Regions from separate parts of the Bacillus sp. 41-22 genome, predicted to be linked through region 2. Evidence: a T-box and tRNA genes for the amino acid it is inferred to sense, from the RefSeq annotation. Region 2 holds a T-box; the other regions hold tRNA genes.
The links. The T-box of region 2 lies ahead of thrS (threonine--tRNA ligase). A T-box ahead of a tRNA ligase gene usually reads a tRNA of that ligase, here a tRNA-Thr.

Region 1 (3,255 bases), 290 kb from region 2:
GTGATGGGGAAGCTCCTTATGGAGCGAAGTCTTTGATTCCCCGCTGCCAAGAAAAGCTTCTAGCGAGATAAAAGGTGCCTGTACCGCAAACCGACACAGGTAGGCGAGGAGAGAATCCTAAGGTGTGCGAGAGAACTCTGGTTAAGGAACTCGGCAAAATGACCCCGTAACTTCGGGAGAAGGGGTGCTTTCTTAACGGAAAGCCGCAGTGAATAGGCCCAAGCGACTGTTTAGCAAAAACACAGGTCTCTGCGAAGCCGTAAGGCGAAGTATAGGGGCTGACACCTGCCCGGTGCTGGAAGGTTAAGGAGAGGGGTTAGCGTAAGCGAAGCTCTGAACTGAAGCCCCAGTAAACGGCGGCCGTAACTATAACGGTCCTAAGGTAGCGAAATTCCTTGTCGGGTAAGTTCCGACCCGCACGAAAGGTGTAACGATTTGGGCACTGTCTCAACCAGAGACTCGGTGAAATTATAGTACCTGTGAAGATGCAGGTTACCCGCGACAGGACGGAAAGACCCCGTGGAGCTTTACTGTAGCCTGATATTGAATTTTGGTACAGTTTGTACAGGATAGGCGGGAGCCATTGAAACCGGAGCGCTAGCTTCGGTGGAGGCGCTGGTGGGATACCGCCCTGACTGTATTGAAATTCTAACCTACGGGTCTTATCGACCCGGGAGACAGTGTCAGGTGGGCAGTTTGACTGGGGCGGTCGCCTCCTAAAGTGTAACGGAGGCGCCCAAAGGTTCCCTCAGAATGGTTGGAAATCATTCGTAGAGTGCAAAGGCATAAGGGAGCTTGACTGCGAGACCTACAAGTCGAGCAGGGACGAAAGTCGGGCTTAGTGATCCGGTGGTTCCGCATGGAAGGGCCATCGCTCAACGGATAAAAGCTACCCCGGGGATAACAGGCTTATCTCCCCCAAGAGTCCACATCGACGGGGAGGTTTGGCACCTCGATGTCGGCTCATCGCATCCTGGGGCTGTAGTCGGTCCCAAGGGTTGGGCTGTTCGCCCATTAAAGCGGTACGCGAGCTGGGTTCAGAACGTCGTGAGACAGTTCGGTCCCTATCCGTCGTGGGCGCAGGAAATTTGAGAGGAGCTGTCCTTAGTACGAGAGGACCGGGATGGACGCACCGCTGGTGTACCAGTTGTTCTGCCAAGGGCATAGCTGGGTAGCTATGTGCGGAAGGGATAAGTGCTGAAAGCATCTAAGCATGAAGCCCCCCTCAAGATGAGATTTCCCATAGCGTAAGCTAGTAAGATCCCTGAAAGATGATCAGGTTGATAGGTTCGAGGTGGAAGCATGGTGACATGTGGAGCTGACGAATACTAATAGATCGAGGACTTAACCATATAATATGAAGCAATGTTATCTAGTTTTGAAAGAATATAAAAAACTTGTTGACTTTAAATGTCGAATAAGTTATGATAATTCTTGTCTTAAATGAATACAGTCTGGTAATGATGGCAGAGAGGTCACACCCGTTCCCATACCGAACACGGAAGTTAAGCTCTCTAGCGCCGATGGTAGTTGGGACCTTGTCCCTGTGAGAGTAGGACGTTGCCAGGCAATTCGGAGGATTAGCTCAGCTGGGAGAGCACCTGCCTTACAAGCAGGGGGTCGGCGGTTCGATCCCGTCATCCTCCACCATTTAGCCGACTTAGCTCAATTGGTAGAGCAACTGACTTGTAATCAGTAGGTTGGGGGTTCAAGTCCTCTAGTCGGCACCAGAAAATCATGGCGGTTGTGGCGAAGTGGTTAACGCACCGGATTGTGGCTCCGGCACTCGTGGGTTCAATTCCCATCAGTCGCCCCATTTTTTCTTTTTAAATTATAATATGCGGGTGTGGCGGAATTGGCAGACGCACTAGACTTAGGATCTAGCGCCTTTGGCGTGGGGGTTCGACTCCCTTCACCCGCACTTTTAATAAAATAACTCAAACATGTCTTGCGGAAGTAGTTCAGTGGTAGAATACAACCTTGCCAAGGTTGGGGTCGCGGGTTCGAATCCCGTCTTCCGCTCCAATTTTCAGTATGACATGCCGGGGTGGCGGAACAGGCAGACGCACAGGACTTAAAATCCTGCGGTGGGTGACCACCGTGCGGGTTCGACCCCCGCCCTCGGCACCATATGCGCCCGTAGCTCAATTGGATAGAGCGTTTGACTACGGATCAAGAGGTTAGGGGTTCGACTCCTCTCGGGCGCGTTTTTTATTAACGGGAAGTGGCTCAGCTTGGTAGAGCACCTGGTTTGGGACCAGGGGGTCGCAGGTTCAAATCCTGTCTTCCCGATATTTTCAAAATATGGGGCCTTAGCTCAGCTGGGAGAGCGCCTGCCTTGCACGCAGGAGGTCAGCGGTTCGATCCCGCTAGGCTCCACTTATTTGAATATAACTTATGGCGGTGTAGCTCAGCTGGCTAGAGCGTACGGTTCATACCCGTGAGGTCGGGGGTTCGATCCCCTCCGCCGCTACCATAAAGGACCTTTAGCTCAGCTGGTTAGAGCAGACGGCTCATAACCGTCCGGTCGTAGGTTCGAGTCCTACAAGGTCCACCACTCAAAGTTCATATCTCGGAGGTATACCCAAGTTCGGCTGAAGGGATCGGTCTTGAAAACCGACAGGCGGCGAGAGTCGCGCGGGGGTTCGAATCCCTCTACCTCCTCCATTTTTTCTAAATTAAATATTATATCATCGCGGGGTGGAGCAGTACGGTAGCTCGTCGGGCTCATAACCCGAAGGTCGCAGGTTCAAATCCTGTCCCCGCAACCAAATGGTCCCGTGGTGTAGTGGTTAACATGCCTGCCTGTCACGCAGGAGATCGCCGGTTCGACCCCGGTCGGGACCGCCATTTTTTTACATAAAGGCTCGGTAGCTCAGTCGGTAGAGCAGAGGACTGAAAATCCTCGTGTCGGCGGTTCGATTCCGTCCCGAGCCACCATTTTGAAATCGCAAGCCGGCTTAGCTCAATTGGTAGAGCAACTGACTTGTAATCAGTAGGTTGGGGGTTCAAGTCCTCTAGCCGGCACCACTTTCAAAATGAGCCATTAGCTCAGTTGGTAGAGCATCTGACTTTTAATCAGAGGGTCGAAGGTTCGAATCCTTCATGGCTCACCATTTTTAATTTAATGCGGGTGTAGTTTAGTGGTAAAACAAGAGCCTTCCAAGCTCTGGTCGAGAGTTCGATTCTCTTCACCCGCTTATCTATTATGGGCCTATAGCTCAGCTGGTTAGAGCGCACGCCTGATAAGCGTGA
Region 2 (3,255 bases):
CGGACCATAGAATGCCGCTTCACCTTCAGCTTCATAGTAATCAAGACCCATTTCATCCATAGCTTCTTTTAACATACCTTGTGCTTTTTCCCACATCTCATCATCAGCATAATACTTTTTAGTATCTGCTGGGTCACGATAAGATAGACGGAATGAATAGTTTTCTAAACCGAAATCTTTGTACACTTCTAACGTTAAGTTTACAACACGTTTTAATTCTTCTTTAATTTGATCTGGACGAACGAAAATGTGCGCATCATTTAAAGTCATTCCGCGTACACGTTGTAATCCAGATAATGCTCCAGACATTTCATAGCGGTGCATTGTTCCAAGTTCCGCAATACGGATTGGTAATTCACGGTAGCTGTGAATATCATTTTTATAAACCATCATATGGTGAGGGCAGTTCATTGGACGAAGAACTAACTCTTCATTATCCATTTCCATTGATGGGAACATGCCATCACGGTAATGGTTCCAGTGACCAGAAGTTTCATAAAGCTCTCTACTTCCTAATACTGGAGTGTATACGTGATCATAGCCTAAGCTTGCTTCTTTATCAACGATGTAACGCTCGATAATACGGCGAATTGTTGCACCTTTTGGTAACCAAAGTGGTAAACCTTGTCCTACTTTTTGGCTATTAGTAAATAGTTTTAACTCTTTACCTAATTTACGGTGATCGCGCTCTTTCGCTTCTTCAAGCATACGTAAGTGCTCATCTAATTCTGCTTTCTTAACGAATCCAGTACCGTAAATACGTTGTAACATTTTATTATTGCTATCGCCGCGCCAGTAAGCACCAGCAACACTTAATAATTTAAACACTTTAATCTTCCCTGTAGATGGAAGGTGAACACCACGGCAAAGGTCGAAGAATTCGCCTTGCTCATAGATTGAAATAACTGCATCTTCTGGAAGATCGTTAATTAAATCTAATTTTAACTCATCGCCGATTTCTTCAAAGCGACGAAGTGCTTCTGCACGTGGCACTTCATGACGAACGATTTCTAAGTTTTCGTTCACGATTTTTTGCATTTCTTTTTCGATTTTTTTGAAGTCTTCAACTGTAATTGCTTCTTCCATATCAATATCGTAGTAGAAGCCATTTTCGATTACTGGACCAATGCCAAGCTCAAGCTTAACATCTTTATATAAACGTTTTAACGCTTGTGCTAAAAGGTGAGCTGTTGAGTGGCGTAAAATATATAAGCCATCTTCAGAATCTAATGTAATAATAGAAACTGCACCATCTTCTTCGATTGGTGTAACAAGATCGATCATCTCATCGTTTAATTTTCCAGCCACAGCTTTTTTCTTTAAGCCTGGGCTAATAGAAGCTGCGATTTCTTCAGTTGTTACTCCTTTTGGAAACTCCTTCACAGCTCCATCAGGGAAAGTAATTTTAACTACATCTGCCATCACTGGTCACTCCTCTTTTTTTTCAAAATAAAAAACACTCATCCCATAAAAAGGGACGAGTGTTGAATTCGTGGTTCCACCCTTGTTCCAATTAACCTTATTGTTAATTGCTCAAGTTCAACATAACGGTGTTGTCCGTTAGCAATTACTAGAAAAACGTTCACTGCTAAAGTTTAGAGGTGGTAAGTAATTATCCCGTACTAGGAAGCTCACACCCTAAGGCTTCCCTCTCTGAAAATCGTAGAAAACTACCCATGTCCTCATCATGACATTTCAATATATTTCATTTATGTAGGTAATTATATGCTCAAAAACTTAGAAAATCAAGGGCGTTACCTTTATTTTTTAAATTTTTCACATTGCGCTCAAATTCATGTAATCCATGTAGTTGCACTCGTTCCTGAAATACATTTCGCAAAGTAATAATCATATTATGATCTTGTTCTTTCGTATATAAATAAATCTTTTTCGGCGAAATAGAAAGAAGTGGTGCAATTACTTTCGTATCGATATATACATCCTGTTTCTTTAATAATTCTTCATCTATATATTGAACCAATTTCTCCTGTTTTAAACGCCTACCTTTATCATCATAGAAAATAAAACTTTCATCAAAAATAAGATGTACACAGGACAAACGTGATTTCCGGCTACTTACTTGTTGGCGAAGTGTCTCAATGAATATTTGGTATTCCTGCTCCATCTTATACTCATCAATTGCAACTTCAGCAAGCTTAGTTACCATTTCCCTATATGTACGAAGACGAAAACGAACGTATGATGAAAACGAGAATGAGAGCGGATCACAAAGCCAATCATTCAAAGACGACGCAATATAAGATTCAAATTTTTGACGTGTTAAATCACTAGCTACTCCTTTTCTTCTTTCCTTTAAAATCTCATGTGCCATATGCAATATTTGATGACACTCTTCTTGTTCTTCATAAAAAAACTTTTCCTTTAAAATGGTATGAATCCATTCATTTTGTTTCACATTCATAATGAAATATAGTAATACTGGCAATAAAATCTTTTCAATATAATTTGATTCACATAATGGTATATGAATAACAACCTTTTGTTCATTTAAATATACACTTGTTTCCTTATATAAGGATTCTGTTCTTTTCGTTAGTTGTCTGTATACGTACACAGCATCATTTTTTTCTTCGAAGCAAATTTCAATCACTTTTGTCCCCCCTTTTATCCCCGCTCTAAAGGATTGCATCTATACGTTACAAATCCTATAAGAGTCCGATCTATGGAAGTTCACTCTTAGTAGAAACCTATCTCCCATCGTTAGAACATCCACTCGATATGGCTTGCTAATTTTATATATATTAAGGGAGGGAGAAAAAAATGATACAAGCTACTCTGAAAAAATGATTAAAATAAAGTGAAACTTTAATCAGTGGAGGTTTTGTCCATCCTCCACTGATTATTAGCCCGCACCAATCGGGCTTTTACGGGCAGCAGGGCTCCCACCTAACTTCTTTGCTTTACAGCCGAATTTTGAGGTGGGAGTCTTACTGCCCGCCAATAGCGGGATAAAAAAGAGCAAGCTTCTCAGCTCGCTCTTTACTTATTACGACGATTTTTCCCGCCAATTGGGATTGGCTTCGCTAAATATTTAATTCGTTCCATAATACGGGCCGCTTTCATCTCTTCTGCTTCACCGCGCTGTGTATACGTTAAATGATGTTCCAACTGTTTGAAATCAAAGTTAGATGTAAAGAACGTCGGTAAGTTTTCCAACATACGGAATTGCAAGATTGCACCGAGTACATCATCACGTACAAAACTTGACATCGCTTCTGCCCCGATATCATCTAA
Region 3 (3,255 bases), 1.6 Mb from region 2:
GGTTCAGAACGTCGTGAGACAGTTCGGTCCCTATCCGTCGTGGGCGCAGGAAATTTGAGAGGAGCTGTCCTTAGTACGAGAGGACCGGGATGGACGCACCGCTGGTGTACCAGTTGTTCTGCCAAGGGCATAGCTGGGTAGCTATGTGCGGAAGGGATAAGTGCTGAAAGCATCTAAGCATGAAGCCCCCCTCAAGATGAGATTTCCCATAGCGTAAGCTAGTAAGATCCCTGAAAGATGATCAGGTTGATAGGTTCGAGGTGGAAGCATGGTGACATGTGGAGCTGACGAATACTAATAGATCGAGGACTTAACCATATAATATGAAGCAACGTTATCTAGTTTTGAGAGAATATAAAAAACTTATTGACTTTCTAAGTGAATCAAGTATAATAATGTTTGTCTCAATCGAATATAGTCTGGTAATGATGGCAGAGAGGTCACACCCGTTCCCATACCGAACACGGAAGTTAAGCTCTCTAGCGCCAATGGTAGTTGGGACCTTGTCCCTGCGAGAGTAGGACGTTGCCAGGCAAAATGGAGGATTAGCTCAGCTGGGAGAGCACCTGCCTTACAAGCAGGGGGTCGGCGGTTCGATCCCGTCATCCTCCACCATATATGTCGGAGGGGTAGCGAAGTGGCTAAACGCGGCGGACTGTAAATCCGCTCCTTCGGGTTCGGCAGTTCGAATCTGCCCCCCTCCACCATTTCTTAATTATTGGGCTATAGCCAAGCGGTAAGGCAACGGACTTTGACTCCGTCATGCGCTGGTTCGAATCCAGCTAGCCCAGCCATTAAGAGCCATTAGCTCAGTTGGTAGAGCATCTGACTTTTAATCAGAGGGTCGAAGGTTCGAATCCTTCATGGCTCACCATTTTCTTAAAAAATATGCGGGTGTGGCGGAATTGGCAGACGCACTAGACTTAGGATCTAGCGCCTTTGGCGTGGGGGTTCGACTCCCTTCACCCGCACTTTTAATAAAATAACTCAAACATGTCTTGCGGAAGTAGTTCAGTGGTAGAATACAACCTTGCCAAGGTTGGGGTCGCGGGTTCGAATCCCGTCTTCCGCTCCAATTTTCAGTATGACATGCCGGGGTGGCGGAACAGGCAGACGCACAGGACTTAAAATCCTGCGGTGGGTGACCACCGTGCGGGTTCGACCCCCGCCCTCGGCACCATATGCGCCCGTAGCTCAATTGGATAGAGCGTTTGACTACGGATCAAGAGGTTAGGGGTTCGACTCCTCTCGGGCGCGCTTTTATTAACGGGAAGTGGCTCAGCTTGGTAGAGCACCTGGTTTGGGACCAGGGGGTCGCAGGTTCAAATCCTGTCTTCCCGATTTTCCCAAAAACATGGGGCCTTAGCTCAGCTGGGAGAGCGCCTGCCTTGCACGCAGGAGGTCAGCGGTTCGATCCCGCTAGGCTCCACTTTATTTTTTATATGTCGGAGGTATACCCAAGTTCGGCTGAAGGGATCGGTCTTGAAAACCGACAGGCGGCGAGAGTCGCGCGGGGGTTCGAATCCCTCTACCTCCTCCATTTTTTTAAAAAGTGGTTTAGTTACATATAAAAATGAATAAGATATTAATTTTTCCTTCATGGAGGTATACCCAAGTTCGGCTGAAGGGATCGGTCTTGAAAACCGACAGGCGGCGAGAGTCGCGCGGGGGTTCGAATCCCTCTACCTCCTCCATTTATTTTTAAAACATAATATCGTCGCGGGGTGGAGCAGTACGGTAGCTCGTCGGGCTCATAATCCGAAGGTCGCAGGTTCAAATCCTGTCCCCGCAACCAATGGTCCCGTGGTGTAGTGGTTAACATGCCTGCCTGTCACGCAGGAGATCGCCGGTTCGACCCCGGTCGGGACCGCCATTTTATGTTGGCTCGGTAGCTCAGTCGGTAGAGCAGAGGACTGAAAATCCTCGTGTCGGCGGTTCGATTCCGTCCCGAGCCACCATTTTTTTGTTTTTTTTTATGCCGGCTTAGCTCAATTGGTAGAGCAACTGACTTGTAATCAGTAGGTTGGGGGTTCAAGTCCTCTAGCCGGCATCATTTAGGGGCATAGTTTAAAGGTAGAACTGAGGTCTCCAAAACCTCCAGTGTGGGTTCAATTCCTACTGCCCCTGTAAAGTATGGGCCTATAGCTCAGCTGGTTAGAGCGCACGCCTGATAAGCGTGAGGTCGATGGTTCGAGTCCATTTAGGCCCACCATATATATTCCGCAGTAGCTCAGTGGTAGAGCTATCGGCTGTTAACCGATCGGTCGTAGGTTCGAGTCCTACCTGCGGAGCCATGGCCCGTTGGTCAAGTGGTTAAGACACCGCCCTTTCACGGCGGTAACACGGGTTCGAATCCCGTACGGGTCATAAAAAAAGAGTCAGCATATTGCTGACTCTTTTTTATTATGTATAAGCCTCTTTTTATCACCTTATTTTTCTGAAATAAATAAAGGGATTTAGGAAAAGCTATGGTATGTATTAAAAGGAGGAGATGAAAAATGACGCAAGTTAGAGAACTTATGAGTACTCATATCGTACATTGTACACCATTAGACAATGTATATGAGGCGGCTGTAAAAATGAAGGAAGAATCGGTTGGATTGATTCCTGTTATTGAAAATAAACAAGTTGTTGGGCTTGTTACTGATCGAGACTTAGTTGTTCGTGGGATTGCTGAAAAACATCCTGGATCTAATCAAATTACAAATGTAATGACAACAAACATTGTTTCAGTTTCTCCAGATGATTCTATTGAAAAAGCTACAGAATTAATGGCACAATATCAAATTAGACGGTTACCGGTTGTTGAGAGCGGTCAACTTGTTGGGATGCTAGCACTAGGTGATTTAGCTATAAGAAAATCAGCAGATGATCAAGCAGGGTTTGCTTTAAGTGAAATCTCAGAGCATACGGAATAAACTATTTATAAAGATCAGATACATTATTCTAGTATATACGGATTAAACTAATATGTTAGCGTGATGTATCTGAGACATTATATAATAAGTATAGCGTCAATATTTTTGACAGTTTTTTTTAATTTGTCATTCCTGATTTTTAATAAGAGAAAAAATGATATACTGAGAGATATAAGTATTATGATAGATTTTGAATATAACAATATTCATCGTTAATGATGTAATAATGAATTAATATTTCCTACATAGATAAAGTGAAACTTTAATTATTGGGGGGTGTCCATCCCAAAATAATTATTAGTTGAACCAATCGGGCTTTTATGGGCAGTTTTATCTC

Region 1: it encodes a tRNA-Thr, which carries the amino acid that the T-box ahead of thrS (threonine--tRNA ligase) is inferred to sense. The anticodon was not compared.
Region 3: it encodes a tRNA-Thr, which carries the amino acid that the T-box ahead of thrS (threonine--tRNA ligase) is inferred to sense. The anticodon was not compared.

What each region holds. Positions count from the first base shown of each region.
Region 1 is NZ_CP084035.1:4,686,225-4,689,479, reverse strand. It holds rRNA gene LCF45_RS24195 (23S ribosomal RNA) at 1-1,352, shown strand, start outside; rRNA gene rrf (5S ribosomal RNA) at 1,454-1,569, shown strand; tRNA gene LCF45_RS24185 (tRNA-Val) at 1,575-1,650, shown strand; tRNA gene LCF45_RS24180 (tRNA-Thr) at 1,655-1,730, shown strand; tRNA gene LCF45_RS24175 (tRNA-His) at 1,741-1,816, shown strand; tRNA gene LCF45_RS24170 (tRNA-Leu) at 1,841-1,921, shown strand; tRNA gene LCF45_RS24165 (tRNA-Gly) at 1,951-2,025, shown strand; tRNA gene LCF45_RS24160 (tRNA-Leu) at 2,042-2,130, shown strand; tRNA gene LCF45_RS24155 (tRNA-Arg) at 2,134-2,207, shown strand; tRNA gene LCF45_RS24150 (tRNA-Pro) at 2,219-2,292, shown strand; tRNA gene LCF45_RS24145 (tRNA-Ala) at 2,307-2,379, shown strand; tRNA gene LCF45_RS24140 (tRNA-Met) at 2,400-2,476, shown strand; tRNA gene LCF45_RS24135 (tRNA-Ile) at 2,481-2,557, shown strand; tRNA gene LCF45_RS24130 (tRNA-Ser) at 2,575-2,667, shown strand; tRNA gene LCF45_RS24125 (tRNA-Met) at 2,695-2,771, shown strand; tRNA gene LCF45_RS24120 (tRNA-Asp) at 2,775-2,850, shown strand; tRNA gene LCF45_RS24115 (tRNA-Phe) at 2,865-2,940, shown strand; tRNA gene LCF45_RS24110 (tRNA-Thr) at 2,955-3,030, shown strand; tRNA gene LCF45_RS24105 (tRNA-Lys) at 3,041-3,116, shown strand; tRNA gene LCF45_RS24100 (tRNA-Gly) at 3,130-3,200, shown strand; tRNA gene LCF45_RS24095 (tRNA-Ile) at 3,211-3,255, shown strand, end outside.
Region 2 is NZ_CP084035.1:4,399,461-4,402,715, forward strand. It holds gene thrS (threonine--tRNA ligase) at 1-1,422, opposite strand, end outside; T-box leader at 1,471-1,698, opposite strand; gene ytxC (putative sporulation protein YtxC) at 1,730-2,611, opposite strand; gene dnaI (primosomal protein DnaI) at 3,001-3,255, opposite strand, start outside.
Region 3 is NZ_CP084035.1:734,994-738,248, forward strand. It holds rRNA gene LCF45_RS03640 (23S ribosomal RNA) at 1-318, shown strand, start outside; rRNA gene rrf (5S ribosomal RNA) at 419-534, shown strand; tRNA gene LCF45_RS03650 (tRNA-Val) at 540-615, shown strand; tRNA gene LCF45_RS03655 (tRNA-Tyr) at 624-707, shown strand; tRNA gene LCF45_RS03660 (tRNA-Gln) at 720-794, shown strand; tRNA gene LCF45_RS03665 (tRNA-Lys) at 799-874, shown strand; tRNA gene LCF45_RS03670 (tRNA-Leu) at 891-971, shown strand; tRNA gene LCF45_RS03675 (tRNA-Gly) at 1,001-1,075, shown strand; tRNA gene LCF45_RS03680 (tRNA-Leu) at 1,092-1,180, shown strand; tRNA gene LCF45_RS03685 (tRNA-Arg) at 1,184-1,257, shown strand; tRNA gene LCF45_RS03690 (tRNA-Pro) at 1,268-1,341, shown strand; tRNA gene LCF45_RS03695 (tRNA-Ala) at 1,357-1,429, shown strand; tRNA gene LCF45_RS03700 (tRNA-Ser) at 1,448-1,540, shown strand; tRNA gene LCF45_RS03705 (tRNA-Ser) at 1,602-1,694, shown strand; tRNA gene LCF45_RS03710 (tRNA-Met) at 1,719-1,795, shown strand; tRNA gene LCF45_RS03715 (tRNA-Asp) at 1,798-1,873, shown strand; tRNA gene LCF45_RS03720 (tRNA-Phe) at 1,883-1,958, shown strand; tRNA gene LCF45_RS03725 (tRNA-Thr) at 1,978-2,050, shown strand; tRNA gene LCF45_RS03730 (tRNA-Trp) at 2,057-2,127, shown strand; tRNA gene LCF45_RS03735 (tRNA-Ile) at 2,136-2,212, shown strand; tRNA gene LCF45_RS03740 (tRNA-Asn) at 2,220-2,294, shown strand; tRNA gene LCF45_RS03745 (tRNA-Glu) at 2,296-2,367, shown strand; gene LCF45_RS03750 (CBS domain-containing protein) at 2,499-2,918, shown strand.